2 regions of the Herbiconiux aconitum genome follow, and region 1 is predicted to be linked to the other one. Evidence: riboswitches for the same ligand, from Rfam matches in the RefSeq annotation. Region 1 holds a riboswitch; the other holds the start of a gene.
What was found. A riboswitch is a leader RNA that binds a small molecule or an ion and turns the genes downstream of it on or off. The one in region 1 is predicted to bind glycine.
Positions count from the first base shown of each region.

Region 1 (7,251 bases):
TCTTCGACACGCCCTCTTCACGCTCGACGAACGTGATGGGGAATTCGCCGATGGTGCCGCCCGAGCGCTCGAACATCCACGCCAGCTCGATCTGGAAGCAGTAGCCCTGCGAGTTGACCGTGCTGAAGTCGATCGCCCGCAACGAGTCGGCGCGAAAACCGCGGTAGCCGCTGGTGAGGTCGTGCAGCTTCGACTGCAGCAGGATGCGGGCGTAGGCGGTGCCCGAGCGGGAGATGAGCTTGCGGTAGGCGGGCCAGTTCTTGATGACACCGCCCGGGATCCAGCGGGTTCCGATAGCCATGTCGGCGCCGTTGCGGAGCAGTGCGGTGAGGCGCGGCAGCTCTTCGGGCTGATGCGACCCGTCGGCATCCATCTCCACCACGAAGTCGTAGTCGCGCTGCAGCGCCCAGCGGAAGCCGGCGGCGTACGCGGCGCCCAGACCGTTCTTCTCGGTGCGGTGCATCACGTGGATGCGGGCGTCGTCGGCGGCCAAGTCGTCGGCCAGCTGACCGGTGCCGTCGGGCGAGTTGTCATCGACGATCAGCACCTCGGTGCCGGCCTCTGCGGCGAGAACCCGCTGCGTGACGCCGGCGATCGAGCCGATCTCGTCATAAGTCGGTATCACCACGACAGTTTTCGCCATAGTTTCCTCAATCGGTCAGGTGCTGCCAAGTCTGACGGCGCTCGAAAGCGTATCGATGCTTCCTGTTCATTTTCCCCAGTTACGCTCAGCATTCTCTTGGAAGATACGAAAAGTTCTTATCTCTGGTTTCGTACGTCAGAAACGGTATTCCTTCATGACCAGTGCCCCCGCAACGAGGTCGCGCTTTCGTCTGCTCGCTGTCGAATTCATCCGATTCGGCCTGGTCGGCGGGCTCGGCTTCATCGTGGATGTCGGGGTCTTCAACCTCCTGCGCACGACGGTCATGGACCCGGCGCACATGCACGAGGGGCCGGTGATCGCGAAGCTGATCTCGACCGGCCTGGCCATCCTCGTGAACTGGCTGGGCAACCGGTACTGGACGTTCAAAGAACGCCGCCGCGCCGACATGCTGCGCGAGAGCATCGAGTTCTTCGCCGTGAGCATCATGGGCATGGGCATCGGTCTGGCCTGCCTCTGGTTCTCGCACTACGTGTTGCACTACACCTCGCTCCTGGCCGACAACATCTCGGGCAATGTCATCGGGCTCGTGCTCGGCGCGATCTTCCGCTTCGTGCTCTACCGGGTGTGGGTGTTCGGCGAGCACCGGGTGCGCGTTCCGGATGCGCGGGTCGAGACCGCAGGAAAGACGACCTCGATCTCCTGAGGCCCGTCTGATAGGTTCTGGTTCAGTCAACTGGCAGTATGCAATTGAACAAGCCTTCGAACAGCAGCGGGAGAGTCCGTCCGAGAGCCATCGGTCGGCGCCGTAGGAGCAATTCCTCTCCGGGAAACTCTCAGGCCCATGCACCGCTGCAGTTGGGCGACTCTGGAGAGCGAATCACCGCGGCGCACCCGTTGCGTGTGGTTCCACCGATGGGGCAAGCGGCGATTACCGCGAAATCTCTCAGGTCAGGTACAGAGCGGAGAGGGACACCGTCGGCGCAACAGCGCGCCGCGGGCGAATGGAGTCCCATGACACTCAGCATCTTCGACCTCTTCTCGGTGGGCATCGGCCCGTCCAGTTCGCACACGGTCGGCCCCATGCGCGCCGCGGCCTCGTTCACGAGCTCCCTCGTCGAGGGAGGCGTGCTCGACCGCGTCGAGGGGGTGCGGGTCGACCTGTTCGGTTCGCTGGCGGCAACGGGTGTGGGGCACGGAACGCCGTCGGCCGTGTTGCTCGGTCTCGAGGGACTGCGGCCCGAGACCGTGACACCCGCGCAGATGGACGAAGGACGAGCGCGGATCGCAACGACGTCGACGACTCTGCTCGGTGGGCGCCGGCCGATCCCGTTGTGCGAAGCCGACGTCGTGATGCGACCGCTCACCGTGCTGCCTCAGCACACCAACGCGGTGCGGCTGACGGCCTTCGGCGGTGACGGTGCGGTGCTGGTCGAGGAGACGTACTACTCGGTGGGCGGGGGGTTCGTGGAGCGGGAGCAGGATGGGGGCGCTGGCGGCGCTGGGGGCGCCCTTGGTGTTGCCCCCACCGCAGTACCCTTTCCGTTCCGAACGGCGGGCGAGCTGCTCGGGCACTGCCGCGCGAGCGGACTCAGCTTCGCCGGCGTCATGCTGGCCAACGAGGTGGCACTGGCCGGAGGTGGCGATGCCGCGGCGGGCGACACGGCAGCCGACGATGCGGCAGCCGGGGTGCGGGCCCGGTTGCTGGCCATCCGCGACGTGATGGACGAGTGCGTCGAGACGAGCCTCGGGCGCACCGGCGTGCTCCCGGGCGGGCTCGCGGTGCGGCGCCGGGCGCCGGAGTGGCGGGAGCGCCTGCGGGTGGAAGACCCTCACGGAGCACCCGAGTTCTGGCAGGAGTGGGTGAACCTGGTGGCGCTCGCGGTGAACGAGGAGAACGCATCCGGGGGTCGTGTGGTGACCGCTCCCACGAACGGCGCCGCCGGAATCGTGCCGGCCGTGCTGCACTACGCGCGCACCTATCTGCCGCACCACCTACCGCCGGGGGCGACCGTGCCGGTGCCCGTGACCTCCGACGACGACGTGTGCGTGCGTTTCCTCCTGGCTGCGGCTGCCGTCGGGGTGCTCTACAAGGAGCAGGCCTCGATCTCGGGCGCCGAAGTGGGCTGTCAGGGCGAGGTGGGGTCGGCGTCGTCGATGGCGGCCGCGGGGCTCGCCGAGGTGATGGGCGGCACGCCCGAGCAGGTCGAGAACGCGGCCGAGATCGCGATGGAGCACAACCTCGGGCTCACCTGCGATCCGATCGGCGGGCTGGTGCAGATCCCGTGCATCGAGCGCAACGCCATTGCGGCGTCGAAGGCCATCAATGCGGCGAAGATGGCGCTGTGGGGCGACGGCAGCCATCACGTGAGTCTCGACCAGGTGATCGCCACCATGCGCGAGACCGGCCGCGACATGAGCGACAAGTACAAGGAGACCGCGTTGGGGGGTCTGGCGGTCAACGTCGTGGAGTGCTGACAGGCATCCGGATGCCCGCTGCGGCGCGCACTACTGTGGAAGCGTGAGCTCGGGCGGAACGACCGACGGCGCCAGCTCGCCCCCTCCTCGGCAGCAGACCGGGACCGGGCGCTGGCGGTCGATGGCGCGGGCCACGATGGTGCCGGTGCGCACCTTCCAGGCCAGTGCGCGCACGCCGCTGCTGCAGGTGTTGAAGACCGCGGCCGCCGCCGTCATCGCCTGGGTCGCCTGCTCCTTCATCGCGAGCGACGAACCGCCGATCTTCGGCGCGATCGCCGCCATCCTGGTGGTGCAGCCGAGTGTCAACCAGTCGTTCAGCCGTGCGGTCGAGCGGTCGATCGGCGTCATCGTCGGGGTGGTCGTCGCCTATCTCGTTGCGCTCGTCTTCGGAGCGCCGAGCTGGCTCATCCTGGCCGCCATCGTCATCTCGTTGCTGGTGGGCTGGGCGCTGCGCTTTCCGCCCTCGTCGACCGTGCAGATTCCGATCAGCGCGATGCTCGTGCTCTCGGTGGGCGCGCAGACGCCCGGCTACGCGGTGGAGCGCATCGTCGAGACCGTGATCGGGGCGATCATCGGGGTGTTCGTCAACTGGCTGATCGTGCCGCCGCTGGCCGTGCAGCCGGCGCATGACGCCGTCGCGACCCTCGGCCGCGAGGTCGCGGCCATCATGGACGGGCTCGCCTCGGTGCTCAGCAAGCCGACCGACGAGAAGTTCCGCACTCTGCTGCTGGTGGAGGCCCGGCTGCTCCGGCCGATGCAGACCAAGGCGCTCGCAACGCTCGAGACCGCCGAGGACAGCCTGCGGTTCAACCCCCGGCGATCCGCTCATCGCGACGTGCTGAAAACGGATGCCGCGCTGATGACCATGCTCGGAACGGTCGTCACCCGCGTGCTCGGCATGACCCGCGCCGTGAACGACCACTTCGACGACGAGCTTCGTTCCGAACCGATGACGGCGTCGATCGCCGAAGAGCTGCGTCGAGCCGCCCACGACCTGCGTCTCGTGATGGAGAACGTGGCGCCGTCCTCGCGTGACGTCGAGCGGCTGAGCGACCCGGAGCCGGCGCTCACCGCGCCGATCCAGACCCTCTCGCCCGATCCGTCGCACTGGATACTGATCGGCTCGCTCCTCGAAGACCTGCGGCGCGTGCGCGAGGAGATATTGGGCGCGGTCGACGACCTGCACTGACGTCGCCCCCACCCCCTCGCACTCCTCGCGACTCGCCAAAATCCGCCCTGAATCGACGCTGGAAAGGGCGGAATTTGGCGAGTCGCGAGGAGGAGAGCGAGTCGCGAGGAGGGAGGAGAGGGCGGGGGTCAGCGCCGGCGGGGGAGGAGACCCACCCGGTCGTAGACCGTGGCGAGGGTGGCCTCGGCCACCTCGTTGGCACGATCCGCGTTCACCGAGAGGATGCGATCGAGCTCGCCCGGGTCGTCGAGCAGCTCGAGCGTGCGCTGCCGGATCGGTGCGACCGTCTCGACCACCACCTCGGCCAGAGCCTTCTTGAGGGTGCCGTAGCCGCCGCCCGCGAACTCCTCCACGACGTCGTCGACCGTGCGGTCGGTGAGGATCGCGAAGACGGTGAGCAGATTCGCCAGCCCCGGTTTGAGCTCGCGATCGAAGCGCACCTCGCCGTCGGCATCCGTCACCGCCCGCATGATCTTCTTCTCGGTGATCTTCGGCTCGTCGAGCAGCCAGATCAGCCCCGAGGTCGACTCCGACGACTTCGACATCTTCGCCGTGGGGTTCTGCAGATCGAAGATCTTCGCGGTGTCTTTCAGGATGTAGGGCTTCGGCACCGTGAACGTGTCGCCGAAGCGCGCGTTGAAGCGGTTCGCGAGGTCTCGGGTGAGTTCGATGTGCTGCCGTTGGTCTTCGCCTACCGGCACGTCGACGGCCTGATAGAGCAGGATGTCGCCGGCCTGCAGCACCGGGTAGGTGAACAGACCGACGGATGCCGCCTCCTGCCCCTGCTTCGAGGCCTTGTCTTTGAACTGGGTCATCCGCGCCGCCTCACCGAATCCGGTGATGGTGTTGAGCACCCAGGCGAGCTCGGCGTGTGCCGGAACGTGCGACTGCACGAAGAGCGTCGACCGGGTGGGGTCGATGCCGGCCGCGATGTATTGCGCGGTGGTGCGGCGGGTGTTCTCGCGCAGGGCGATCGGGTCTTGCGGCACCGTGATGGCGTGCAGATCGGCGAGGAAGAAGAATGCGTCGTGCGTCTCCTGCAGCGCCTTCCAGCTGAGCAGGGCGCCGATGTAGTTGCCGAGGTGCAGCGAATCGGCCGAGGGCTGCATACCCGAGAGAAGGCGGGGCTTGGAAGAGTCGGTCATTGGGGCGTTTCTCACTGTTCTGGTACGAACGCTGCGCCGCAGTAGCGGCGGTGCAGCAACAAAACTACAGGTCGTAGTCGACGACGACGGGAGCGTGGTCGCTCCAGCGTGCGTCGTGGGTGGCCGCTCGGTCGACGGCGTAGTTCGTGACCGTGGCGGCGAGATCGGGCGTGGCCAGTTGGTAGTCGATGCGCCAGCCGGTGTCGGTGTCGAAGGCGCGCCCGCGCTGCGACCACCAGGTGTAGGGGCCCTCGACCTCGCCCGACCATCGACGGCCGACGTCGACCCAGCCGAGACCGGCGCCCTTGTTGTACTCCGGGTCGCCTTCGGCGCCCAGGAACTTGTCGAAGTAGTCGCGTTCGCCGGGCAGGAAGCCGGCGCGCTTCACGTTGCCCTTCCAGTTCTTGATGTCGAGGGTGCGGTGGCCGACGTTGAGGTCGCCCACCACCAGCGCGAGCGGGTTGTGTTCGCGCAGCATCGGAAGGTGGGCGAGCATCGCGTCGAGGAACTTGTACTTCTCGTCTTGCTTCGGGGTGTCGGCGACGCCGGAGTGCACGTAGGTGGAGACCACCGTGACGAGCTTGCCGTTCCATTCGTAGTCGGCCTCGAGCCAGCGCCCTGCGCTGTCGAAGTCGTCGGGCCCGAAGGTGACCCGATGGATGTTCGCCTTGTCGCGGCTCGCGAGCGCCACACCGGCGCGACCCTTCGCCGTCGCCGGGTCGTGCAGGATGTTCCAGTCGGGCCCGAGGAGGTTCTCGAGGTCACTGGTCTCGGCCCGCACCTCCTGCATCGCAAGGATGTCGACCCCCCTGGTGCTCAGCCACTCGCCCATGCCGTTGCGGAATGCAGCGCGCACGCCGTTCACGTTGACTGAGGCGATTCGGAGGGGCTTCTGGGGCATGGTTCTACTGTAGCGGCGGGCGCTGACACCGCCTTCCGGGGGCGGCCCGGTGCATCCGTTCGCCCATGTGACGCCGGGCGCGGGCCCCGGGCGTGACCTCCTTGCTCCCGGCTCAGAGCTTCTTCGAGAGCTTCAGCGCCTCGGCCCGGTCGAGCTTCTCGAGCCGCTCGAGCTTCTTGCGCACACGCCGGCGGGCGAGCCCGTGCGTGGTGGTGAGTTCGTTCCGCAGGCGCTCGCGCTCGGCCGAGACCAGGGTGTCGCGCGCATCCGCCACCCGCTGCTGACGCTCGACCTCCATCTGTTCCGGGCTCAGCGCGCGGGGATCGATGCCCGCGTCATCCATGCCCACCGCGATCCAGGTGGCCGACACGAGGATGACGCGGCAGACCAGGTTGAGGAAGATCATGATTCCGATGATCACGGCGAACGACGCGAGGAGCGGGTTCGAGGTGGCGCCGCCGAGGAGCAGACTGCCGAGGATCTTCAGCACGCCGAGGGCGGCGCCTCCGATGACGGCACCCACCACGAGACGGCGCAACGGGATCTTCACTCCCGACAGCACACGGAAGGCCACTCCGAGCACGAGACTGTCGAACGCGAACACGACGAGCACGCCCACGAGCCAAGCCACGAAGAGGGCGACCGGCGACTCCGAATCGATGCCCACGAGGTTGAATACGATCGTGAGCCCCTGATTGCTCAACAGACTCACCGCCGACGAGAGGACGATCGCGATGCCGAACCCGAGGGCGAGCCCGAAATCCTTGAGCTTGAGGATCACCGGGTTCGTGGTGGGTGGGTCGAGTTTAAAGATGCGCCGGATGGAATCGCGGGTCGACGCGAGCCAGCCGATCGCGGTCAGCACCAGTCCGACGAGGGCGATGGCGCCGGTCCAGCCGAGGATACGTGCCTGCGAGAGCATGTCGGGATCGATGGC
Region 1 covers NZ_JANLCM010000001.1:209,071-216,321, reverse strand. Annotated here, with positions in the region: gene N1027_RS00950 (polyprenol monophosphomannose synthase) at 1-625, opposite strand, end outside; gene N1027_RS00945 (GtrA family protein) at 798-1,307, shown strand; glycine riboswitch at 1,365-1,463, shown strand; gene N1027_RS00940 (L-serine ammonia-lyase) at 1,616-3,079, shown strand; gene N1027_RS00935 (FUSC family protein) at 3,123-4,268, shown strand; gene trpS (tryptophan--tRNA ligase) at 4,397-5,413, opposite strand; gene N1027_RS00925 (exodeoxyribonuclease III) at 5,478-6,314, opposite strand; gene N1027_RS00920 (YhjD/YihY/BrkB family envelope integrity protein) at 6,427-7,251, opposite strand, start outside.

Region 2 (22,925 bases), on a different contig from region 1:
CTCGCCGATGGTGTTGCCGATGTTGCGCAGCGGGTCGAGTGAGCCGTACGGGTCCTGGAACACCGGCTGCATGCGCCGCCGCAGATCGAGCAGTGGCTTGCCCTTGAGGGGCGCGACGTCTTGCCCGTCGATCATGATCGACCCGCTGGTGGGGTCTTCGAGGCGCAGGATCATCCGGGCCACCGTGGACTTGCCCGAACCCGACTCCCCCACGAGAGCTGTGGTCGTGCCCTTCTCCACCGAGAAGTTCACCTTGTCGGAGGCGATGACCTCACCGGCCGCGCCCTTGCCCTGGCCACGGATCTTGTAGACCTTCGTGAGGTCTTTCACGACGATGGCGTCAGGACGCTTCGTCGTGGGCAGGTGCTCGAGACGCTCCTCAGCGGCGGCGATCAGGTCGAGACCTTCGGTCACCTTCGTGGGGGCGTACTCCAGGTCGCTCAGGTGATGCGTCGCCGACTCGTGCGTCGCCGACTGGATGCGCCGCGAAGCCAGGCTCGGAGCCGCGGCCACCAGGCGCTGCGTGTACGGGTGCAGCGGGTTCTCCAGGATCTCCTTCGACGGCCCCGCCTCGACGATGCGGCCCTTGTACATCACGACGAGCTGCTCGGCGCGCTCGGCGGCGAGGCCGAGGTCGTGCGTGATGAACAGCACGGCGGTGCCGATGTCGCGGGTGAGCGTCTCGAGGTGGTCGAGGATGCGCCGCTGCACCGTCACGTCGAGAGCCGAGGTCGGCTCGTCGGCGATCAGGAGCTTCGGGCGCGAGGACAGTCCGATGCCGATCAGCACGCGCTGGCGCATGCCGCCGGAGAACTGGTGCGGGAACTGCTTCAGCCGCTTGTCGGCATCCGAGAGCCCGGCTTCGCGGAGCACCTGGATGGCGTGGGCGCGGACTTCCTTGCGACCGGATGCGATGCCGTTGGCGCGGATGGTCTCCTCGACCTGGAAGCCGATGCTCCACACCGGGTTCAGGTTCGACATCGGGTCCTGCGGAACGAAGCCGATCAGCTTGCCGCGGATCTCCTCCATCTCCTTCTCGGAGTACTTCGTGAGCTCCCGACCGTCGAACTCGATCGAACCGCCGGTGATCCGGCCGGGGCCGGGAAGGAGGTTGATGATCGCGTGCGCGGTGGTGGACTTGCCGGAGCCCGACTCCCCCACGATGGCGAGGGTCTGGCCGGGCATCAGGGTGAGGTCGACGCCGCGCACGGCGGGAACGACGCCCTCGGTGGTCTGGAAGCCGACCTGGAGGTCCTTGATCTGGAGCAGGGGCTTCTGATCGTCGGATGGTGAGATGGTGCGGTCGCTCATCGCTGAGCCCTCGCCTTCGGGTCGAGAGCGTCTCGGATGACCTCGCCCAGCATGATGAAGCTGAGCACGGTGAGCGAGAGCGCGATGGACGGATAGATGAGCGTCTGCGGCGCGGTGCGGAGGTCGGTCTGCGCCTGGCTGATGTCGTTGCCCCACGACATGGTCGTGTTGGGCAATCCGACGCCGAGGAACGACAGGGTCGCCTCGGCCACGATGGCCGCTCCGAGGGAGATCGTCGAGACGACGATGACCGGGGCGATCGAGTTCGGCAGCACGTGCCGGATCAGGATGCGGAACTTCGAGACGCCGAGCGCCTGAGCGGCCATGACGTAGTCGGAGTTCTTCACCCGGAAGATCTCGGCTCTCAGAACACGCGCTGTCGCCGGCCAGGCGAAGATGCCGATGGCCAGTGAGATCACGAACACGTTCCGGTAGGCCGAGAACACCGACATGATGACCACGGCGGCCAGGATGTAGGGGATCGAGAAGAAGATGTCGCCCGCGCGGGACAGCACGGAGTCGACCCAGCCGCCGTAGTAACCGGCGAACATGCCGAACAGCACGCCGAGCACCGTGGTGAGGATGATCACGATGATGCCGACCGACAGCGAGGTCGAGGTGCCGTGGATGATGCGCGAGAAGACGTCGCAGCCCTGCTTGGTGAAGCCGAGGATGTGCTCGGCGGTCGGGGCGCCGTTGCTGTTGGACAGCTGGCAGTTGTCGTTCGGCGGCACCTGGGTGAACAGGGTCGGGAAGAACGCGACGATCACGACGAGCAGGATGATCGCGGCCGAGATCCAGAACATCGGCCGGCGGCGCATGTCGCGCCACGCGTCGATCCAGAGGTTGCTGGGCCGTTCGCCCACCTTGACCGCGTCGATCGCGACGAGGGGGGTCTCCTCGAGGGGCGCGACGAAGTGCTTCGAAGTCGGAGTGTTATTTGACATAGCGGATCCTCGGGTCGAGAAGGCCGTACAGGAGGTCGACCACGAGGTTGACCACCAGATAGATGAGCACCATGACCGTCACGAACGAGACGACGGTTGGTCCTTCGCCTCGGATGATGGCCTGGTAGAGCGTTCGCCCGACGCCGGGCACGTTGAAGATGCCCTCCGTCACGGTCGCGCCGACCAGCAGCACACCGAAGTCGGTGGCGGCGTAGGTGACGACCGGGATGAGCGAGTTGCGGAGGATGTGCACCGGGATGATCCGACGGCGGGTGAGTCCCTTGCCGTAGGCCGTTCGAACGAAGTCGAGGGTCTGGGTCTCGATCACCGAGGCGCGGGTCAACCGCACGATCTGGGCGAAGGTGATGCTCGCCAAGACGAACGCCGGGAGTATCAGGTCTTGGATCGGTGCCCCGGAGGAGACCGTGGTTCTCGCCCATCCGAGTTGGATGCCGAAGATGAACTGACCGACGAAGGCGATGACGAAGATCGGCAGCGAGATGAAGATGAGGCTGATCACGAGCGCCGATGCATCGAAGAGCTTCCCCTTCCGCAAGCCGGAGACGAGACCGATGAGAACGCCGCCGACGAATTCGATGAACAGAGCCATGATCGCGAGACGGATGGTGACCGGGAACGTGCGGGCGAGGATCTCGGAGACCGGCTCACCTGAGAAGGAGGTGCCGAAGTCGCCGCGGAGGATCCCGCCGAGGTACAGGAAGTACTGCACGATGAACGGTTGGTCGAGGTGGTATTCCTGACGCAGACGTTCGAGGAGAGCCGGGTTCGGGGTCTTGTCGCCGAAGAGGGCGAGAAGCGGGTCTCCGGGCATCGCGAAGACCATGAAGTAGATGAGGAAGGTCGTACCGAGCAGGACGGGAATTGCCTGCAGAATACGCCTGAAGATATATCCGGCCAAAGGTCAGACCGTACCAATCGGGCTAATGGGCATAATGCCACCTGGACTAGAGAACATGATACGGGGGCGACAGCCGATGGCCGTCGCCCCCGATCGAGCGAGTACTAGCTCTTGGTGACCGCGTAGTACAGCGGAACCGAGTTCCAGCCGAACTGCACGTCGGCAACAGCTTCGCTGGAGCCACCGGTGACGTTGGAGTACCACAGCGGGATCGCCGGGAGGTCCTTCAGCAGGATCTCCTGGGCCTTCTGGAAGTCATCGTTCGCCTCGGCGGTGTCGGTGGTCGACGAGCCGGCCTGGAGCAGAGCGTCGAAGTCGGGGTTCGAGTAGTCACCGTCGTTCGAGGATGCGTTGGTCGCGTACAGCGGGCCCAGGAAGTTGAACAGACCCGGGTAGTCGGCCTGCCATCCGGTACGGAAAGCCGTCTGGATGGTGCGGTCGGTGATCGCCGTGCGCTGCTCGGCGAAGGTCGGGTACGGAGCACCCGACGCGTCGATTCCGAGCGTGTTCTTGATGCTGTTCGACACGGCGTCGACCCAGCCCTGGTGACCGCCGTCGGAGTTGTAGGCGATCTGGAAGGTGCCCGACCACGGCGAGATGGCGTCGGCCTGAGCCCACAGCTTCTTCGCCTCGTCAGCGTTGAACTTCAGCACGTCGGCGCCCTCGAGCGAGTCGCTCCAGCCCTCGATCACCGGGGAGGTGAAGTCGGAGGCGGGGGTGCGGGTGCCCTGGAAGATGACGTCGGTGATCTCGTCGCGGTTGATCGCCATCGAGATGGCGGCGCGGCGGAGCTTGCCTTCTTCGTCGTTGCCGAAGTGCGCGAGGCGCTCCGGGATGGTGAACGACTGGAACACAGCGGAGGGCTGGTTCACGGCGCGGTCGCCCAGGTCGGACTCGTAGGTGCCGAACGCGCTGTCCGGAACCGCGTCGAGCACGTCGAGGTTGCCACCGAGGAGGTCGGCGTAGGCGGCGTCCTGGCTGGCGTAGAACACGAAGGTCACGCCGCCGTTGGCCGGCTTGCGGCCGCCCTTGTACTCGTCGTTGACGACGAGGTCGATCTTCTCGTTGTGCTGCCAGGCGTCAGCCGAGGCCAGCTTGTACGGGCCGTTGCCGATCGGGGACTGGCCGAAGGCGTCCATGTCGGCGAAGGCCGACTTGGGCAGCGGGTAGAAGGCCGAGTAGCCCAGGCGCAGCGGGAAGTCGGCGCGCGGCTCCTTCAGGGTGACGGTGAAGGTGGTCGGGTCGACGACGGTGAGGCCGGTGAGGGGGCTGTCCTCGTCGTAGCTGAAGCCTTCGATGTCCTCGAAGAAGTAGCTGTTCAGCTGCTCGTTCGAGAGGAGGGCGCCGAACTGCCAGGCGTCGACGAAGCTCTGCGCGTCGACCGGGTCACCGTTGGTGAAGGTCAGGTCGGGCTTGATCTTGATCGTGAAGGTCTTCGAGTCGGTGGTGTCGATCGACTCGGCCACGTCGAGCTGCGGCGCGCCGGTTGCGTCGTAGTACTCGAGTCCGGCGAAGATGGAGTCGACGATGCGCCCACCACCGGTTTCGTTGGTGTTGGTGGGGATCAACGGGTTCTGCGGTTCAGAACCGTTTGCCGTGATGACCGCGGAAGAGCTTCCCGTGGGGGTGTCCGAGCTGCCGCTGGCGCAGCCGGACAGTGCGAGTGCACTCGCGGCAGCCAGCGCGATGACGCCGATGCCTAACCGTCTGATTTTCAATTTTCCTCCTGTGCAAAATGCGGGCAAGGCGAAAACCCCCTTATGGAGGGCGCAGCCTAAGGAAGTACCCTAAGTGGGGGTACCTGTAACAGCAAAACGGTGGCCAAAAAAGTTACATACACGAAACTATCTCTGCTGGTTTCTTGTGGCTTTCCCACAGAAGATGGGGAAAACGAGCGCATGGCGCAAGAAAGTGGAGTCATGACTCGAGCGGTTGAGTGGCCTCGTCTGCGTCGGCGCCGTCTGTGGACCGAGATCGCGCTCGTTCTCGGGGTCTCCCTCGGCGCATCCGCCGTGTACTCGATCGTCAATCTCATCGGTCGCCTCACCGCTGACACCGCTCTGGCCGACCAGACCGCCACCATCAACGGCGCTCTGAGCGACCGCGCCTGGCTCGATCTCACCTATCAGCTGCTCGCGATCTTCTTCGACCTGGTGCCAGTGGCTCTGGCGTTCTACCTGCTCGCGATCTCCGGCGGCAATCCTTTCCGCCGCGTCGGCTTCGACGCCCGGAAGCCGGTCAGTGACATAGGCCGTGGCCTCCTTCTCGCGGTCGCGATCGGGGTTCCCGGCATCGCGCTCTACTTCGTGGGCCGGGCGTTCGGCTTCACCGTCAACGTCGTGCCCGCGCCGCTCGACACCTACTGGTGGACCACGCCGATCCTCATCCTCTCCGCCCTCCGCGCCGCCCTGCAGGAGGAGCTGATCGTGATCGGCTACCTGTTCACGAGGCTGCGCCAGCTCGGCTGGGGCAAGTGGCAGATCATCCTGTCCGCGGCTGTGTTGCGCGGCAGCTACCACCTCTACCAGGGCATCGGGCCGTTCTTCGGCAACCTGGTGCTGGGCATCGTGTTCGGCTGGTGCTACTGGCGGTGGGGCCGTGTGATGCCGCTGGTCATCGCGCACTGGATCATCGACATCGCCTCGTTCGTCGGCTACGCCTGGGCCTTGGCCAGTTTCCCGAGCCTGTTTTGATTGTGCGCCGCCGCCCCTGCGGCGCACCTTGCGGCAACCCCGGGCGCTGAACGGTCTTCCGCTCTCACCGCCGGATGCGACGAGCGCGGTCGCCGCATCCCGCCGACATCGTTAGGCCTTCCGCTGCTTGCGGTTGGAGACGATGAACGCCACGATGCCGAGCACCACGAGCAGACCGCCGCCGATGAAGCCGCCGATCATCAGCACGTTGGGAGTGCCGCCGGAGCCGCTCTGCGCATCCGGGGCCTCCGCCACCGGCGTGAAGATCGGGTCGCTCGTGGGCGGCGCGGTCGGCGACGCCGCGACGTTGACGGTGATCACGGCCTGAGCCGTTCCGGGGTCGTTGCCGGCGAACGTCGTGGAGAGTTGGCAGAAGATGTTCGAGGTGCCGATGGGGAATGTCTGCCCGGGTTCCACCGGGGTGCCCACGATCGAGCAGCCGTCGAGGGTCAACCCGGTCGGCAGGTTGGCCGCGAAGTCGACCGGAGCCTGCCCGGAGGCGTCGGCCGTGACGTCGATGACGCCGGGCAGGACGCTCGAATTCGTGAAGTCGGCTCCCACGACGCGGGTCGCGCTGAAATCGGCGCCGTCGAGAACCGCTCCGTCGAACTTGGCGCCCTGGATGTCGCCTCCCGCGAAGTTCGCACCGCTCAACGCCGCGTTGCGGAAGTCGCCCTCCCCGAAGCGCGTGCCACTCAGATCGACCCCGGCGCATTGCGCGCCGCCCGGCCCGTTGTCGCTCAGCCGGTAGACGACGCAGTCGCCCTCGGCGAAGACCGGGTCGGCGGCTTGTGCCGGAGCCGCCCCGATGCCGACCAGTGCGATCCCCGCGATCAGGCCGGCCAGCAGACGAACAGAGCGGAAGCGTGGGGCGTCGGGCATGGCGAGAACCTTAGCAAAGCCCGATGACGCGCACTCTCACTCGAACGCTTCGGGCGGCGGGCAGGCGCAGACCAGATTGCGGTCGCCGTAGGCCTGGTCGATCCGGCGCACCGGCGGCCAGTACTTTCCCCGCACCAGCGAATGCACGGGGTACACCGCGGTCTCGCGGTCGTAGGGATGCGTCCACTCCCCCTCGATCACGGACTGCGCTGTGTGAGGTGCGTTCCGCAAGGGGTTGTCGTCGGCGGGCCATTCGCCCGCGGCCACGGCGTCGATCTCCTGCTTGATGCGGATCATCGCCTCCACGAAGCGGTCGATCTCGGCGAGATCTTCACTCTCGGTGGGCTCCACCATGAGCGTTCCGGGCACCGGGAAGCTCATGGTCGGTGCATGGAAGCCGTAGTCGACGAGGCGCTTCGCGACGTCGTCGACCGACACCCCGGAGGCCGCCGTGATGGCACGCAGATCGAGGATGCACTCGTGGGCCACCAGGCCGTTCTCGCCCGTGTAGAGCACCGGGAAGTGCGGTGCCAGCCGCGCGGCGACGTAGTTCGCGGCGAGCACGGCCGAAGCCGTGGCATCCGCGAGGCCCTCGAGCCCCATCATGCGCACGTAGGCCCAGCTGATCGGCAGGATGCTCGGGCTGCCGTAGGGCGCGGCCGAGATCGGGCCGCCGGCGTGCTCGACGCGGGTGCCGTCGATCAGCAGGTGCTGGGCATCCTGAGCGAATATATGCCCCGGAAGGAATGGAGCCAGGTGAGCCTTCGCGGCCACCGGTCCGACGCCCGGCCCGCCACCGCCGTGCGGGATGCAGAAGGTCTTGTGCAGGTTCAGATGCGAGACATCGCCGCCGAAGTCGCCGAACCGCGCGAAGCCGAGGAGGGCGTTGAGATTCGCGCCGTCGACGTACACCTGGCCGCCGGCCTCGTGCACCAGGCGGCAGATCTCGGTGACCTCGTGCTCGTACACGCCGTGGGTGGAGGGGTACGTGATCATGAGCGCGGCGAGATCGGAGGCGTGCTGCTCGATCTTGGCGCGCAGGTCGTCGAGGTCGACGTTGCCGAGCTCGTCGCAGGCCACGACGACCACCTTCATGCCGGCGAGAACAGCAGACGCCGCGTTGGTGCCGTGCGCGCTCGACGGGATGAGGCACACGGTGCGGTCGAGGTCGCCGCGCGAGCGGTGGTAGCCGCGGATGGCGAGCAGTCCGGCGAGCTCGCCCTGGCTGCCGGCGTTCGGCTGCAGCGACACCGAGTCGTAACCCGTGACGTCGGCGAGCCAGCGCTCGAGCTGGCCGATGAGTTCCAGGTAACCCCCGACGTCGCTCTTCGGCGCGAAGGGGTGGATGCCGGCGAACTCGCGCCAGGTCACCGCCTCCATCTCGCTGGCCGCGTTGAGCTTCATCGTGCACGAGCCGAGCGGGATCATCCCGCGGTCGAGTGCGTAGTCGTAGTCGGCGAGACGCTTGAGGTAGCGCATCATGCTCGTCTCCGACCGGTGGGTGTTGAACACCGGATGCGTGAGGTAGTCGCTGGTGCGCACGAGGTGCTCGGGGATGCTCGGGACGACCTCGGAGATCGCCTCGGCCGCTGCGCTGACGCGACGCGCGCGATCCGCGTTGGCCTCGGACGCGGTTAGCGCTTCGGTCGTCGCGATCAGTGGCGTCGTGACCGCGTCGAACACCAGAGCCACCTGCAACAACTCCGCGTCGCCCGTGGTCTCGTCGACGGAGATGCCGATGGTGTCGTCGTCGTCGACGCGCAGCAGGATGCCCTGCGAGTGGGCGTGCTCGGCCAGCCCGCGAGCCCGGCCCGGAACGCGCACCTGGATCGTGTCGAAGTAGTCGCCGTGCACGATCTCGTAGCCGGCGGCCGCGAGCTGAGCGGCCAGCGAGCGAGCGGCCCGGTTCACCTCGCTCGCGATCGCGCGGAGGCCCTCGGGGCCGTGGTAGACCGCGTACATGCCCGCCATCACGGCGAGCAGCACCTGAGCGGTGCAGATGTTGGAGGTGGCCTTCTCACGCCGGATGTGCTGCTCACGCGCCTGCAGGCTGAGCCGGTAGGCCGGGTGCCCCGCCGCATCCACGCTGACTCCCACCAGCCGGCCGGGAAGCTGCCGTTCGAGCCCTGAGCGCACCGACATGTAGCCGGCGTGCGGGCCACCGAAGCCCATGGGCACGCCGAAACGCTGGCTGGTGCCGATGGCGACGTCGGCGCCCAGCTCCCCCGGCGACGTGAGGAGCGCGAGGGCGAGCAGGTCGGCACCGACCACGGCGATGCCGCCGGCCTGGTGCACGATCTCGATGACATCGGCCGGATTCCACACCCGTCCGGAGGCGCCCGGGTACTGGATGAACACGCCGAATGCGTCGGCGGCCGGATGCGCGGGGTGGTCGACCGCGTCGAGATCCATCTCGACGATCTCGATCCCGACCGCTTCGGCGCGCGATCGCAAGAGCGACTTGGTCTGCGGGAACGCATCCGCGTCGACGATGAAGCGGTGCGAGGCCGACTTGCTCGCCCGGCGGGCCAGCAGCATCCCCTCGACCGCCGCCGTCGACTCGTCGAGCATGGAGGCGTTCGCGGTGGCGAGACCGGTGAGGTCGGCCACCATGGTCTGGAAGTTGATCAGCGCCTCGAGCCGCCCCTGCGAGATCTCGGGCTGGTAGGGCGTGTAGGCCGTGTACCAGCTCGGGTTCTCGAGAACGTTGCGCTTGATCACGGCGGGCGTGATCGTGTCGTAGTAGCCGAGCCCGAGGTAGGAGGTGGAGACCCGGTTCTGAGCGGCCAGCGCCCGGAGTTCGTCGACGGCCTCCCGTTCGGTGGCCGCCGGCGGCACGAGCGAGTCGGCGAGCGAGCGGTCGAACTGGATGGCGCGCGGCACGGCCGCAGCCATCAGCTCGGCGACGCTGGAGTAGCCGACCGCTTCGAGCATGCGGGACTGCGCCGCCGCATCCGTGCCGATGTGCCGGGAGGAGAAGGGCAGTTGGGTCATCGTGTGGTCATTCCCCGATCAGGGCGTTGTAGTCGGCGAGCGAGAGCAGTTCGGGCAGCTCGCTGAATTCGATCTTGAGCAGCCACCCTGCGCCCAGCGGATCGCTGTTCACGAGCTCGGGCGCGTCTTCGACGGCGGCGTTCTTCTCCACCACCGTGCCGTCGACAGGGGCGAAGAGCTCGCCCACCGACTTGGTCGATTCGATCTCGCCCACGACGCTTCCGCCGGCGATCACGGTGCCGGCAGCAGGCAGGTCGAGGTAGACGATGTCGCCGAGCTGCGCTGCCGCGTAGGCGGTGATGCCGATGGTGGCGACGCTGCCCTCGACGAGCACCCACTCGTGCTCGGAGGTGTAGCGGAGTTCGCTCTGGTCAGTCATGTCAGTCCTTCTTCCGGCGGTAGAACGGGAGGGTCGTGGTGCGGAACGTGAGGCGGGTGCCACGGATGTCGACGCTGAGCTCCGTGTCCGGCTCGGCGAACCGCGGAGCGACGTAGGCCATGGCGATCGGATGCCCGAGCGTCGGCGAGAGCGCCCCGCTCGTCACGACGCCGATCGGCTCCGTGGCCGCGTCGTCGGCGGCCTCGGCGTAGATCGCGTAGTCGGCGCGGGCGGCGCGGCGACCGTCGGCCACCAGACCGACCAGCACCGGCGCATCCGTCGCCGGCCCCTGCTCGAGGGCTTCTCGACCGACGAAGGCGGCCTTCGCCATCGCGGGCACGCGCCCGAGTCCGGCCTGCACCGGGAAGGTCTCGAGCGAGAGCTCATGGCCGTAGAGCGGCATGCCGGCTTCGAGGCGCAGCGTGTCGCGGCTGGCGAGCCCTGCGGGCACGATCCCCTTGTCGGCTCCGGCCTCGGCGACGGCCGTCCACACGGCTTCGGCGAGATCCGGATGCACATACAGCTCGAATCCGTCCTCCCCCGTGTAGCCCGTACGCGCCACGAGAACCCGCTCGCCACGGAAGGTGCCCTCGATCGCCCGGTAGTAGCGCAGCTCGTCGAGCCCAGGTGCCTCGAAGCCCGCGGTCGCCTCGAGGATGGCCCGCGAGCCCGGACCCTGCACGGCGATCAGCGCCGTCTCGTCGCTCGTGTCGCGCAGCATGGCGTCGAACCCGTCGATCCGGTCGGCCAGCGCCGCCGCAACCGGGTCGTGGTTCGAGGCGTTGGCCACGACGAGGAAGTCGGAGTCTCCGGTGCGATAGACCACGAGGTCGTCGATGATCCCGCCCTCGGGGGCCAACAGCAGGGAGTACTTCGCCTGACCGAGCTCGATGGCCGAGAGCCGACCGGCGAGCGCGTGGTCGAGGAACGCCCCGGCCTCAGCGCCGGACACCTCGAACTCGGCCATGTGCGAGAGGTCGAAGAGGCCGGCCGCGCTCCGCACCGCGTGGTGTTCGGCGAGGTCGCTCGAATAGCGCACCGGCATCTGCCAGCCGGCGAAGTCGGTGAAGGTGGCGCCGGCGGCGACGTGCACCGCGTGCAGCGGGGAGTAGCGGGGAGGGGAATCCGTCGATTCGGTCATGAGTTCTCCGGTTTCGTCGCAGGCGGGGCCGGCGAGTGGCGGGAGCACACTGCGCGGTGTCGAATCGTGCAGATCTGCTCTGAGAACTCCCCCTCTGTCATCGTGCCTGAGAGTTTCACGCCGCAAGCGACGCTTTCACCATGGGCGAGCCGCTGTCGATGCTGCGGACTGCTTTCCAGAGCGGCCAGTTCGATGCGGTACGAGGACCTGAGAGATTATCGGGGAGGATTGCTCCTTCGGTGCCGTTCCGGATTGTGGAGCGGCTCTCCCGCGTCGAGCTAGTGGCCAGCGGTATTCAGTTGGAAGGTGCTACGCGAACGAGCATAGCGCCCCTCACTGATCGCCGTAGCCGCCACCACGGCTGCGCCGCACCGCGAGCACGACGATCCCCGCGATGGCCCCGAGAGCCACGAGACCGAGGAGCACGGCGACGGGCCACGGCACGACGGGAGCGGATGCCGGGCTCGGCGCATCCGTCGCCGTGACCGTCGCCTCGGTGGCGTCGGCGGTCGGCACGGGTGTCGACGCGGTCGCGACCGGGGCCGGACCGGCCGCGTCGGGAGTGGAGGTCGGGGTGCCGTCGGGGTCTCCTGCCCATGCGTCGCCACAGGCGGGCGATTCGGTCAAGCCGTCGTGGGCGCCGTCGAGCGTGCTGGGTTCGTAGTCGAACTCGTACTGCCCCGACGTCGGGTGCCCGTCGGAGGAGACGACCTGCCAGAGCACGACGTAGGCGCCCGCGAGCCCGAGCGCGATCGGCGTGTCGACTGTGGAGTCCTGCACCGACAGGCATCCGGATTCGTGGTGCAGCCCCTCGCTGTCCACCACCTCGATCGCGAAGCCGTCGGTGCTTTCGCCGAGGGTGAGGAGCTCGTCAGAGAAATCCAGGGTCACGACACCGGGATCGGTCGTCAGCGAGTCTCCGGCCGCCGGTGACGACGATTGGAGCGCGTCATGAGCCGACGCCGCACCCGCCGATCCGACGACGAGGAGCGCGACGACGCCGGCGGCTGCGAGGCCGCCGGCGAGGGCGTTGAAACGGGTGCGGGTGGGCGGAGTTCTCACCCGACAACGATATCCGTCAGCTTCGACGAACCCGGTACTGGTTCACCAGCGGGCAGTCGAAGGGATCGGGTGCGTGCATGCCCACCCGGTTCATGTAGGCGATCACCGCGACGTGCGCCTCGAGCAGCGAGGTCTGCGTGTAGGGGATCTTGTGGGTCGCGCAGTACTCCTGCACGATCGGCCGTGCCTTCATCAGGTTCGGGCGGGCCATGTTCGGGAACAGGTGGTGCTCGACCTGCAGGTTGAGCCCGCCCATGAACACGGTCATGCCCCAGCCGCCCGCGATGTTGCGGGAGGAGAGCACCTGCTTGCTGAGGAAGTCGATGCGGCTGCCGGCGGGGAAGATCGTCATTCCCACGTGGTTGGGGGCGAAGGACGCACCCATGTAGAGGCCGAAGACGGCCAGCTGCACGCCGATGAAGGCGAACGCCATGCCGAGCGGCAGGAAGTAGAAGATGACGGCGACATAGGCGACGAGACGGATGCCGATGAACCAGAGTTCGAAACGGCGGCCCTCGACCGGCTTGCGGCTGAACAGCGTCTTGAACGACAGGTAGTGGAGATTCAGGCCCTCGAGCAGCAGCAGCGGATACAGCGCGTAGCCCTGGCGGCGGGTGAGCCACGCCATCAGGCCTCGGCGCGACGCGGCATCCTCTTCGATGAAGGAGACCGTGTCGATCTCGATGTCGGGGTCTTTGCCGATCACGTTCGGGTTGCCGTGGTGGCGGGTGTGCTTCGACATCCACCAGGTGTAGCTCATACCGACGAATGCGGTGGCGAGGGTGCGGCCGGCGCGGTCGTTGGCGGGGCCGGACTCGAACACCTGACGGTGCGAGGCCTCATGGGCGAGAAAAGCGAATTGCGTGAAGATGATGCCGAGTCCGCCGGCGATCGCCAGCTGCCACCACGACTCGCCGAGCAGCACGAAGCCGGCAGCGGCCCCGCCCAGGGCGAGCACCAGCACGGAGAACATGCCGATGTAGAAGGTGCGGCGCTTGCGGAGCAAGCCCACGTCACGCACGGTGGTGAGGAGTTCGGAATAGGCGGCCGTCGGATGCGCGGCACCGGCCTTACGAGGAACGGTGGCGCGCGCGGCCGGATTGTTCATGACGGTCAACGGGACCTGCTCACTGGTGTCGGGTTCGACTTCCCAGTCGTGTGTTCGAGCATTCGCCCATGTTCAGATGCACTCAGGCTACGGGGCAAACCTGCGTGTTGGCCCCCGGGTTGACAAAACAAAGAACCCGTGTCGCCAATGGCGAACACGGGTTCTTCACGTCAGGCGCTGAGCGCCGGCGACTTACGCGCTGAGCGGCGTGATGTTCTCCGCCTGCAGGCCCTTGCGGCCCTGGGTGACGTCGAAGCTGACGCGCTGGTTCTCTTCGAGGTTCTTGTATCCGCTGCCGCTGATGCCGGAGTGGTGAGCGAAGACATCCTCGCCACCGTCATCGGGGGAGATGAAGCCGAAGCCCTTTTCGGAGTTGAACCATTTCACGGTGCCTGTAGGCATTGTTTTTCTCTTTTCGAGGTAAGCGGCCCCGCCTGTCGGGACCTACCGTCGCGGTGTACTTTGTTCCGCTCCTCAGAAAAACAAGTCCGTGTCTCATGCGAAATGAGCCTCGTAGAAACGAGCACAGACCCTATTCAAGATTCATGGGTAACACAACAACTTCGTCAAGCTTAGCCGGGGACGCCGGTTTTCGCTACGAACACGCTAGGAAATGCCGCTGATCCAGGCCGTCGCCATCATCGAGATCAGTCCGAAGAGAAGGATGGCGGCCACGATCACCCCGAAGACGATGCGGTTGCGGTTCGGGTGTTCGTCGCTCATGGGTCCGTTCTACTCGGCGAACCTGGGCCGCTGCCCCGAGGCGGATCCCGAGGGCGACCCTATCCTTTAGAATTCGACGTGGCCGGGTCGAACCGGTGCATCGCGCAACTCGCCGCGCTCTCGTGAAAGGTCGCAGATCATCAGCCCGCTAAGCATCCCGAGCCCCGATCATTCGTTCGCGGTCTTCCCTGTCTGGATCTTCCAGATCCACATCTACGCGCTGTTCATCCTCGCGGGGATCATCGTGGCGATGCTGATCGTGAACCGGCGCCTCAGCGCTCGAGGCGGGGAACCGGGCATCGTCATCGACATCGTGCTCTGGGCGATTCCGCTCGGCATCATCGGCGCCCGGTTCTATCACGTGTTCACGCACCTCGGCGACTACTTCTACCCCGGCGCCGACCTGCTCAACGTCTTCGCGATCTGGGACGGCGGCAACGCCCTGTACGGGTCACTGATCGGTGGTGCGATCGGTGCGTTCATCGGATGCCGGATCACGGGCATCCGGCTCTGGTCGTTCGCCGACGCGCTGGCCCCGGCACTGCTCGTGGCCCAGGCGATCGGCCGCCTCGGCAATTACTTCAACCAGGAGCTCTACGGTCTGCCGACCAACCTCCCCTGGGGCCTCGAGATCGACCCGTCGGTGAGCCCGGCGTTCCCGACGGGCCTGCCGGCCGACACGCTCTTCCACCCGCTGTTCCTCTACGAGATCATCTGGAACCTGGTGGGCGTCGCACTGCTGCTCCTGATCGAGCGCCGCTTCCGTCTCCGCTGGGGCCGCCTGTTCGCGCTGTACCTCGTCTGGTACGGCCTGGGTCGGAGCTGGCTCGAAGCGATCCGCATCGACCCGTCGAGCGACGGCTTCCTCGGCATCCCGGCCAACATCTGGGCGTCGTTCGCGGCGATCGCGCTGGGGCTCGTGCTGTTCTTCGTGCAGGGCCGCCGGCATCCGGGAGTCGAGATCTCCGTCTACCGCGAGGGACGCGGCCCCAAGGGCGTCAAGACGCCCGAAGAAGTGGCCGAAGACGAGGCTGCGGAAGCAGAGGCGCGCTGGACCGACGAGGAACTCGCGGGAACGGCTGTCGAGAAGGCGCCGACGTCGGAGACGACCTCGAAGTAGCAGGCCTACAGCCGCCTCGCGCTCAGCGCTTCGTGCTCCTGCGCCGCGATGGCGCGTTCGAACGGGGGCGGGGCGTCCGATCGCCCGCCTTTCGCGGCTGCGTCGTAGCGGATGAGGCCCGCGCGATAGAGCGCATCCGCTTCATCGATGTCGCCGGTGCGCGCGAGCAAGCGGGCGCTGAACACGCACAGTCTCGCGGCCGCACCCGGTTCTCCGGACGCGTCGAAGAGCGACGCCGCCTCCCGAGCCACCACGATCGCTTCGCCTTCGCGATCCAGGTCGTCGAGCGCCCGGGCGCGGGACTCCGCGACACTGGCGTTCAGGAGCGGTTCGAAGCAGTTCAGCGCGATGGCCTCGCTCACGACGTCGTCGAGCGTGCGGAGGGCGACCGGGTCGCCGAATGCGGCCTGCGCACGTGCGAGCAGGTGCAGGGCATCGATGAGCAGAGTCGACGCGGGCACGCCGCCACCTGGTGCGCGCTCGCCCTCCTCGCCCCGTGACGTGCGCGCTCGGCGGGCCGCCTCCTGCAGCACCGGGACTGACGCCGGATCGTCGTTGTCGAGAAGCAGCCGACCGAACGCGATGCCTGCCCGAGCCGAGCCGTGCTCGTCGGCGACGCGACCGAACTCCTCGAGCGCGAGGCTCCAGAGACAGTACGCGGCCGGATCGTCGTCGGTGGCCCGGCTGGCGTGGCCGAGCCAGTAGAACGCCTCAGCCCGAAGCGACGGATCGCCTTCCGCAGACATCGCTTCGACGACATCCTCGAGTAGGCGCCGCGCTTCGCCGCCGCGATCGGCCCGCACCAAGGCGCAAGCCAGGCGGAAGGCCATCGCGTCGACGTCCGGATGCCCGAAACGCTCGGCCGTCTGGTGCGCGGTGCGCAGAGCTTCGAGCGCACCCTCGACGGAACCGACCCGACTCAGCAGATGACCCAGCACGCCGCAGGCATCGAGCACGCCTTCACAGTGACCGAGTTCGACGTACAGCTGAAGAGCGCGGTCGGCGTCGTCGATGGCGTGCTCGATCGCGGCCGCTGCTTCGTGCGGGTCGAGAAGGAAGATCACCGTCGACCGCCGGAGGAGGGCGGATGCCCGCAAGGCGCGATCGATCGGATCGCCGAGGAGCACATCGATTGCCGCGAGCGCCTCCTGGGCGCGCCCGAGCGCGAAGTTCACGTCGGCCAGCACGAACAAGCCGGGACTCCGACGAACGCCCACCACGCCGGCGAGCGCGCTCGACAGGAGCGATTCCGCTTCCAGCAGGCGCCCCTCCTGCAGGAACAGGGTGGCCAGAGCGACCGCGATTCGCAGTCTGGGTCCTTGATCGAGGCCGAGCTCTCCAGCGCGTTCGACCGCCTTTCCGAGCACGTCCTCCTGGCCCGCGAGTGGGGCGCCGAAGAGCAGCAGACCGAGTTGGAGATCGAGCTCCGCGTCGTCGTCGAGGTCGTCGACGATCAAACAATCGACGCGCTGAGCGAGCTGCTGCTCTGCGGAACGGATCTCGCCGCGCTCGACGTGCATCCGGATGCGCACTGCGAACAGCTCGGCGCGAGTCAGCGGGTCGGCGCGTGGGAGTGCGTCGTCGATGGCTGCCTCGGCTGCCCGTCGATCGCCGACGGCCGCGTACTCCCGGGCGCTGGCGAGCAGGGCGCGCGGCTCGACCAGACGCTGATCAGCCGGTGCGGCTCGTTCGATTCCGGCAACGGCCTCGGCGCCGAACACCGCCGCGGCCGGCCGTCCGGGCAGATGCCGGCGGTCGTTACGATCATCTCGATCATCTCGATCATCTCGATCGCCGAGTTCCCGCCTCCACGGAGACGGTTCCCACGCCGTCACCGGGCGGATCGCGCGAGCCTCATCGAGACGACGCGCGAACCGGTCGCTTCCGTTTCGCGCATCGAAGGCGTCAGCGAGCCCGGATGCCGCGGTCCAGCACGCCTTGGCGAACGTGGTCGCCGTCCAACCGCCGATCCGGGCGCCGAGGTGGGGGGCGAGGGTGGGTGCATCGTTGGGGGTGATGGCCGACCCACCGCGCCCGGACCGGGTGAGGGCGTCCATCGCTCCGCCGGCGGCGCACAGAAGAGCGAAATGCGCCGACTCGGCCAACGGGTCAGCGGCGAGCCAGCAGGCATGGCGTTCCACCAACTCGCGTGCGCGCCGCAGAGCGCCGACCCGGACCGCGAACTCGATGTGAGCGGCGACGGCCTCAAGGTTGTGGGCTCCGTGGCGCACCCGCTCGTAGCCGGAGAGATGCACGTCTCTGGCGTCGTCGAGACGGCCGGTCAGCAGATACGGCACGAGTGAGCGTGACAACCCGAGCTCGGGTTCGTCGGCGCAGGCGACGCCGCTTCCACGGAGCCGATCGGCGGCAGCAGCGGCACGGTCGAGCCTGCCGCTCCGGGCGTGCCACACGATCTCGGCACTCAGCACGCAGGCGTCGCAGAGGAGGGGTTCGGCCCGAACTTTCCGACCGTTCTGCGAACCGAACCCAGTGGTCGCCCGCGCGAGGCTCTCAGCAGCCAGCGCACCGTCGCCGAGGGCAGCGGCGACCTCGAAACGCGCGAAGTCGAGAGCACGCAGATCAGCGCCCTGAAACGAGAACACCTCGAGCATCTCGTCGAGGCACGCAGAGATCGTCTCCCGGTCGTAGCGGGGGCTGCTCGCGAGAAGTCGAGGGATGGAGGCGAAGTCCCAGAGGAGGTCGAGATCGCCCACGGTCGCCGGAAACCGGAGCGGATCGCTCAGGTGCAGTTCGAGGCAGCGGTCGAACGCGCGGAGGCGGGTCGTCGAATCGCCGGATGCTGCCGCCCACGCGCTGAGGCGCAGCCGGGACTCGTAGCCCAGCACGTCATCGTCGAGTGCATCGCTCAGATGAACGGCGCTCTGCAGTAGGGCTCGTTCGACTTGCCCGGTGGGCATGCGATCACTCTGCAGGAGCAGCCGGCGCACGTGTTCCTCCGGCCGCATCTAGTACGGCAGCCTTCCGATGGCCTGGCCGGGAGTCCACTGAGTGGCCACGGCGGCGGGGTCGACCGGGCCCATGGGCTGTCGCCGAACGGGACGGCGATCGGGGGGCAGATCCTCAAGAGCTGCACCAGTCGCGGAGTCGGGTGCGGCTTCTTGACCGCCGATCAGGGCGTCGAACCCACTCACCGAGGCCGGAGGCGCCACATCCGGTTGCGGCGTCGGTTGATCGGGCACTTTCGTCAGGGTGACGCCGATCGCTCTGACGAGGCGCTCGGCCGGGCCGTCTCCGAGGAAGAGCCGCCAGACGGCGCAGGCGGCGGCCACGAGCACGACCAGTACCGCCACGACCCCGGTGGCGCTGAATGGCTCCGATAGTGCAGCGAAGAGTCCCAGCGACCCGTCGGAACCCAGGAGTGCCGTGATCAGGGCTTCCGGGCCCTTCGATGCCACAGTGGGTGCGAGCATCCACGTCGCACCGATCACCGCGAGCGAGACGGCCCAGAGAGTCAATGCCATCGAACCGGCAGCGGACACCAGGACGAGCGCCCAACGCAGTGCACGCCCGACGATCAGCGCCACGGCGACGAGCGCCAGCGCACCACTCGCCGCCCCCAGCAGGGCGAGCGGCATCGCCGACCGCGGGTCGATCGAGAGGATGGCGGTCAGAGCCGCCGGGAGCGAGTCGCCCAGGCGGGTCGAGACGACCGCACCTGTTCCGAACGCCAGCAACGCGCATCCGGTCGCCGCAGCGCACACGATCCACCGCCTGCCGACCCGGCTGAAATCGAGGCGACCCACGGCGAGCCCTGCGAGCAGCACTCCCACCAGCGGTACGGGAGGGAAAGCCCCGGAGAGCGCCCATTCCAACGGGGGCGCGATCAGAGTTCCGGATGCCTGCACCGCGTCGGCGAGAGCGGCAGCCGGCACCGGCACCACGACGGTCCAGACGGCCGCCGCGAGGAACAGGCGTCTCGACCGCCATCCCAGCACGGGCAGCGCGATCAGCGCCAGCGTACCGATCGTCGCCACGAGCCCGGCGAAGGGCGTACCGGAAGAGGCAGCCACAGCCCCCACTCCCAGAAGCAGGATCGCCCGCGCACCGAGGCGCATACGACTCCGCAGCCTTTCGAGGCCCTCCACGGGGCTTGCTCCACCGCTCGTGAGGGCGGACGCGATTCCGGAGATCAGCACGAAGAAGATCGCCACGCCGGCACCGACTGCCGCGAGCCACTCTGCGGGGTCTCGATCTGACTGCATCCCGCTGATCGTGACGAGACGCCGCGTGAGTTCCAGGCCGCCCGCAGTCGACTCCAGCCATGCCACGGCGACGAGCATCAGCAGGGCACCTCCGCGTGCGACATCCAGGCCGATGGTGCGCTCAGGCAATCCGAACAGCCGCGCAGCAGCGCGACGCCCCCGGCCGCCGACCGGGCTCGGCACCTGCGCGACACCGGCCGAGTAGCCTTCTTCGACGGTCGTATGGCGACTCGGGGCGGCACGACGACGACGCACGGCACGCACGATGAGAAGCACGATCACGCCCAGCAGGAGAACCCCTGCGGCACCGGCTGCAGCCCCCAGGGCGAGCGAGGCGTCGAGAACCGCTGCCGATTCGGCAGTGATCGTCGTGCGGTGGATCATGTGTTCCTCGGGGTGTCGGTATCACTCGAATGGTGAGCATACCCGAGAAAGCAGGATTCAGTGAATTATTCTCATCTCGCGGCGAGTGACGTCGACGCGGTCGCCGCCTGCACCTCGGGCGGGAGGTCGTGGAAGCGCCGGCGGTCGCGAATGGTGACGAATCCGACGCAGACCACCCAAACCAGCCAGGGGAAGGTCGCCAGAAGCGCATTCGCCGCGCCCCCCGCGGCGAAGAACGACGAGGGGCTCGTGCCGCCGAACATCGTGGGCACGGCGAGCAGGTTGAGGCCGGCGACGACGTAGGCGATCCACCCGGTCCACGCGGGAAGCGCCCCGGATGCCAGTGTGACGTAACCCGATGCTGCTGCGAGCAACGCGGTGAGCGCGCATCCGATCGATCCGAACATCAGGGTGTGCCCGACCGTGAGGGCACGGAGCGAGGAGGAGTCGGGGGTGAGGCCGATGGTGTCGAGGGCGGTGCCTCCCTCCATCGCGTCGCCGACCAGGGTCACGCCGATGAACAGCAGCCCCGAGCCGAAGGCGAGGTCGGCGACCCACTGCAGGTCGGGTCGGGTGTGCGTGATGATCTGCCGGAATCCGCCGAGGAAGACGATCAGGGCTGCCATCAGGAAGGTGTCGATCAGAATCGTGAACAGCGTCTGATTGGCGGTTCGCGCCATGAAATCCGCGAGCGCCGCTGCGTCGTCGAGTGCCGGCCGAGCGCCCACCAGGAGCACTTGCACGAGGAACTCCGCCAGCGTGAGCACGGCCACCGTCACAGCCGCGATGCCCGTCCAGAGCCGCACGTCGGGGTTGAGCTTGCCGTTCTTCACCACGGTGATCATGTGCATCCGAGGTCCCCGTCTCTCTCGCCGGCCGTCTTCACGCTTCGACAGTAGCAAGCGCGTCGTCGCCCAATCGGTCCTGGCACCCGTTCCGACCTCTCCTCCACAGCCGCGCCGTCAGACGCTACTGCCCACAATTCTTCGCTACGACGCCGGATGAGTGTGAAACGCTCGCAGAATTCCCGCATGGGAATCCGCTACTACGCCTATCCAGTCCATCCGCTCTTCGCCGAATCGGCCGTTGCCGACCCTCGCGCGCACCTCGACAGCGACGAGTTCCATCAGTTCTTCTCGCATGGAGAGCCGGATCTGCCCACACTCGATCTCGACAAATGCTGGCGTCAGATGCAGTTCGTGTTCGGCAGCAGGCCCGACCGGCCGAGCCGTCCGGCTTTTCAGATGGTCGAAGGTGATGTCACGTTCTCGTGCTGCGGGTGGTTCGGTTTCTACCGCGCGATTCCGCCGAGCGCGATGCAGGCCATCGCAGACGACTTCGCTCGCGTTGGCGAAGACGACATCCGAGAGGTTTCCGATCGCGTCGCACGACCCGACGAGTATTCGTATGTGCGAGAGATCGCGCGGGCAGTCCTTCACGAGAGACATCGCGAGTCGCGGGATGGGCCTGGTCTACCACATCGGCTGACAGAGAGACCGCGGCTGGATGACGACGCTATTCGTCGACTCGGCGGAGTTTCGACCCCACGATGAGGAAGAGGGCACCGAGACCGCCGACGAGGGCGCTCACCCCGTAGGCGAGTACAGAGGTCATCAGCGAGGTGCGCAACGATGCCGCCGTCGACAGGGCGGCGCTTTGTTTGCGCAACTCGCCGGCCTCGTCGCTGCTCGAGTCGACGCCGCGGAGGGCTGCACTGACGTCGGCGAAGGTTCGCCCACCGGCCCCGCGCTCGGCGTTGCCCTTGATCGTGAGGGCTTCGACGTAGGCGGTCACTGGTCCTTGAACGCGCTTGCCCGCCAACGCCGGCGCATTTCCCGGCACCTCGATCTTCTCGTCGCGCAGCTGCTTCGTGACGGTGAGCCAGGCCGCAGCTCCGGCGGCAATGAACAGCGAACCGGCTGCGATGGCCAGACCTCCGACACCGCGGAGATCGGATTTGCTGGGTGTTGACGACATCGATGGTCCTCTCGCGGGCGGCCGGCAGGTGCGCCGTCCGATCAGTTGTTGAAACGGAACTCGACCACGTCGCCGTCTTGCATCACGTAGTCCTTGCCCTCGATGCGGGCCTTGCCCTTCGCGCGGGCCTCGGCGATCGAGCCGGTCGCCACCAGGTCGTCGAACGAGATGATCTCGGCCTTGATGAAGCCCTTCTGGAAGTCGGTGTGGATGACGCCCGCCGCCTGCGGGGCAGTCCACCCCTTGCCGATCGTCCAGGCCCTTGACTCCTTCGGCCCGGCCGTGAGGTAGGTCTGCAGGCCCAGCGTGTCGAAGCCGATGCGGGCGAGCTGGTCGAGTCCGCTCTCTTCCTGACCGGTCGAGGCGAGGAGCTCGGCGGCGTCTTCGGGGTCGAGGTCGATCAGCTCCGACTCGAGCTTGGCGTCGAGGAAGATCGCCTGCGCCGGCGCCACCAGAGCCGCAAGCGCGGATTTCCGCGCCGGGTCGTTCAGGATGGCCTCGTCGACGTTGAACACGTAGATGAAGGGTTTGGCGGTCAGGAGGCCCAGCTCACGGATCGGCTCGAGGTCGATCGATGACGACGACAGCGGCTTGCCGGTGTCGAGGTATTCGCGGGCGGCCTGCGCGGTCGAGAGCACGATCGGCTCGAGCTTCTTGCCACGCACCTCTTTCTCGTAGCGCGCCTCGGCCTTCTCGAGGGTCTGCAGATCGGCGAGGATCAGCTCGGTGTTGATCGTCTCCATGTCGCTCGCCGCGTCGACCTTGCCGTCGACGTGCACGACATCCGAGTCCTCGAATCCGCGGATGACCTGGGCGATCGCATCCGCCTCACGGATGTTGGCGAGGAACTTGTTGCCGAGCCCCTCCCCCTCGCTCGCACCACGCACGATGCCTGCGATGTCGACGAACGACACGGGGGCGGGCAGGATGCGCTCGCTCGAGAAGATCTCGGCGAGCTTGGTGAGGCGCGCGTCGGGCAGGTTCACCACGCCCACGTTCGGCTCGATGGTGGCGAACGGATAGTTCGCCGCCAGAACCTGGTTCTTGGTGAGGGCGTTGAAC
Region 2 covers NZ_JANLCM010000002.1:293,723-316,647, reverse strand. Annotated here, with positions in the region: gene N1027_RS13040 (dipeptide ABC transporter ATP-binding protein) at 1-1,311, opposite strand, end outside; gene N1027_RS13035 (ABC transporter permease) at 1,308-2,258, opposite strand; gene N1027_RS13030 (ABC transporter permease) at 2,248-3,177, opposite strand; gene N1027_RS13025 (peptide ABC transporter substrate-binding protein) at 3,282-4,895, opposite strand; gene N1027_RS13020 (CPBP family intramembrane glutamic endopeptidase) at 5,097-5,870, shown strand; gene N1027_RS13015 (pentapeptide repeat-containing protein) at 5,982-6,752, opposite strand; gene gcvP (aminomethyl-transferring glycine dehydrogenase) at 6,789-9,746, opposite strand; gene gcvH (glycine cleavage system protein GcvH) at 9,754-10,125, opposite strand; gene gcvT (glycine cleavage system aminomethyltransferase GcvT) at 10,127-11,266, opposite strand; glycine riboswitch at 11,354-11,450, opposite strand; glycine riboswitch at 11,452-11,547, opposite strand; gene N1027_RS12995 (copper resistance CopC family protein) at 11,600-12,328, opposite strand; gene N1027_RS12990 (fatty acid desaturase family protein) at 12,345-13,436, opposite strand; gene N1027_RS12985 (cold-shock protein) at 13,629-13,838, opposite strand; gene lgt (prolipoprotein diacylglyceryl transferase) at 14,296-15,279, shown strand; gene N1027_RS12975 (hypothetical protein) at 15,285-18,197, opposite strand; gene N1027_RS12970 (heparan-alpha-glucosaminide N-acetyltransferase domain-containing protein) at 18,246-19,886, opposite strand; gene N1027_RS12965 (hypothetical protein) at 19,958-20,737, opposite strand; gene N1027_RS12960 (hypothetical protein) at 20,876-21,334, opposite strand; gene N1027_RS12955 (aromatic ring-opening dioxygenase LigA) at 21,402-21,863, opposite strand; gene ychF (redox-regulated ATPase YchF) at 21,905-22,925, opposite strand, start outside.
Region 2: another riboswitch for glycine. It lies ahead of gcvT (glycine cleavage system aminomethyltransferase GcvT); the one in region 1 lies ahead of N1027_RS00940 (L-serine ammonia-lyase).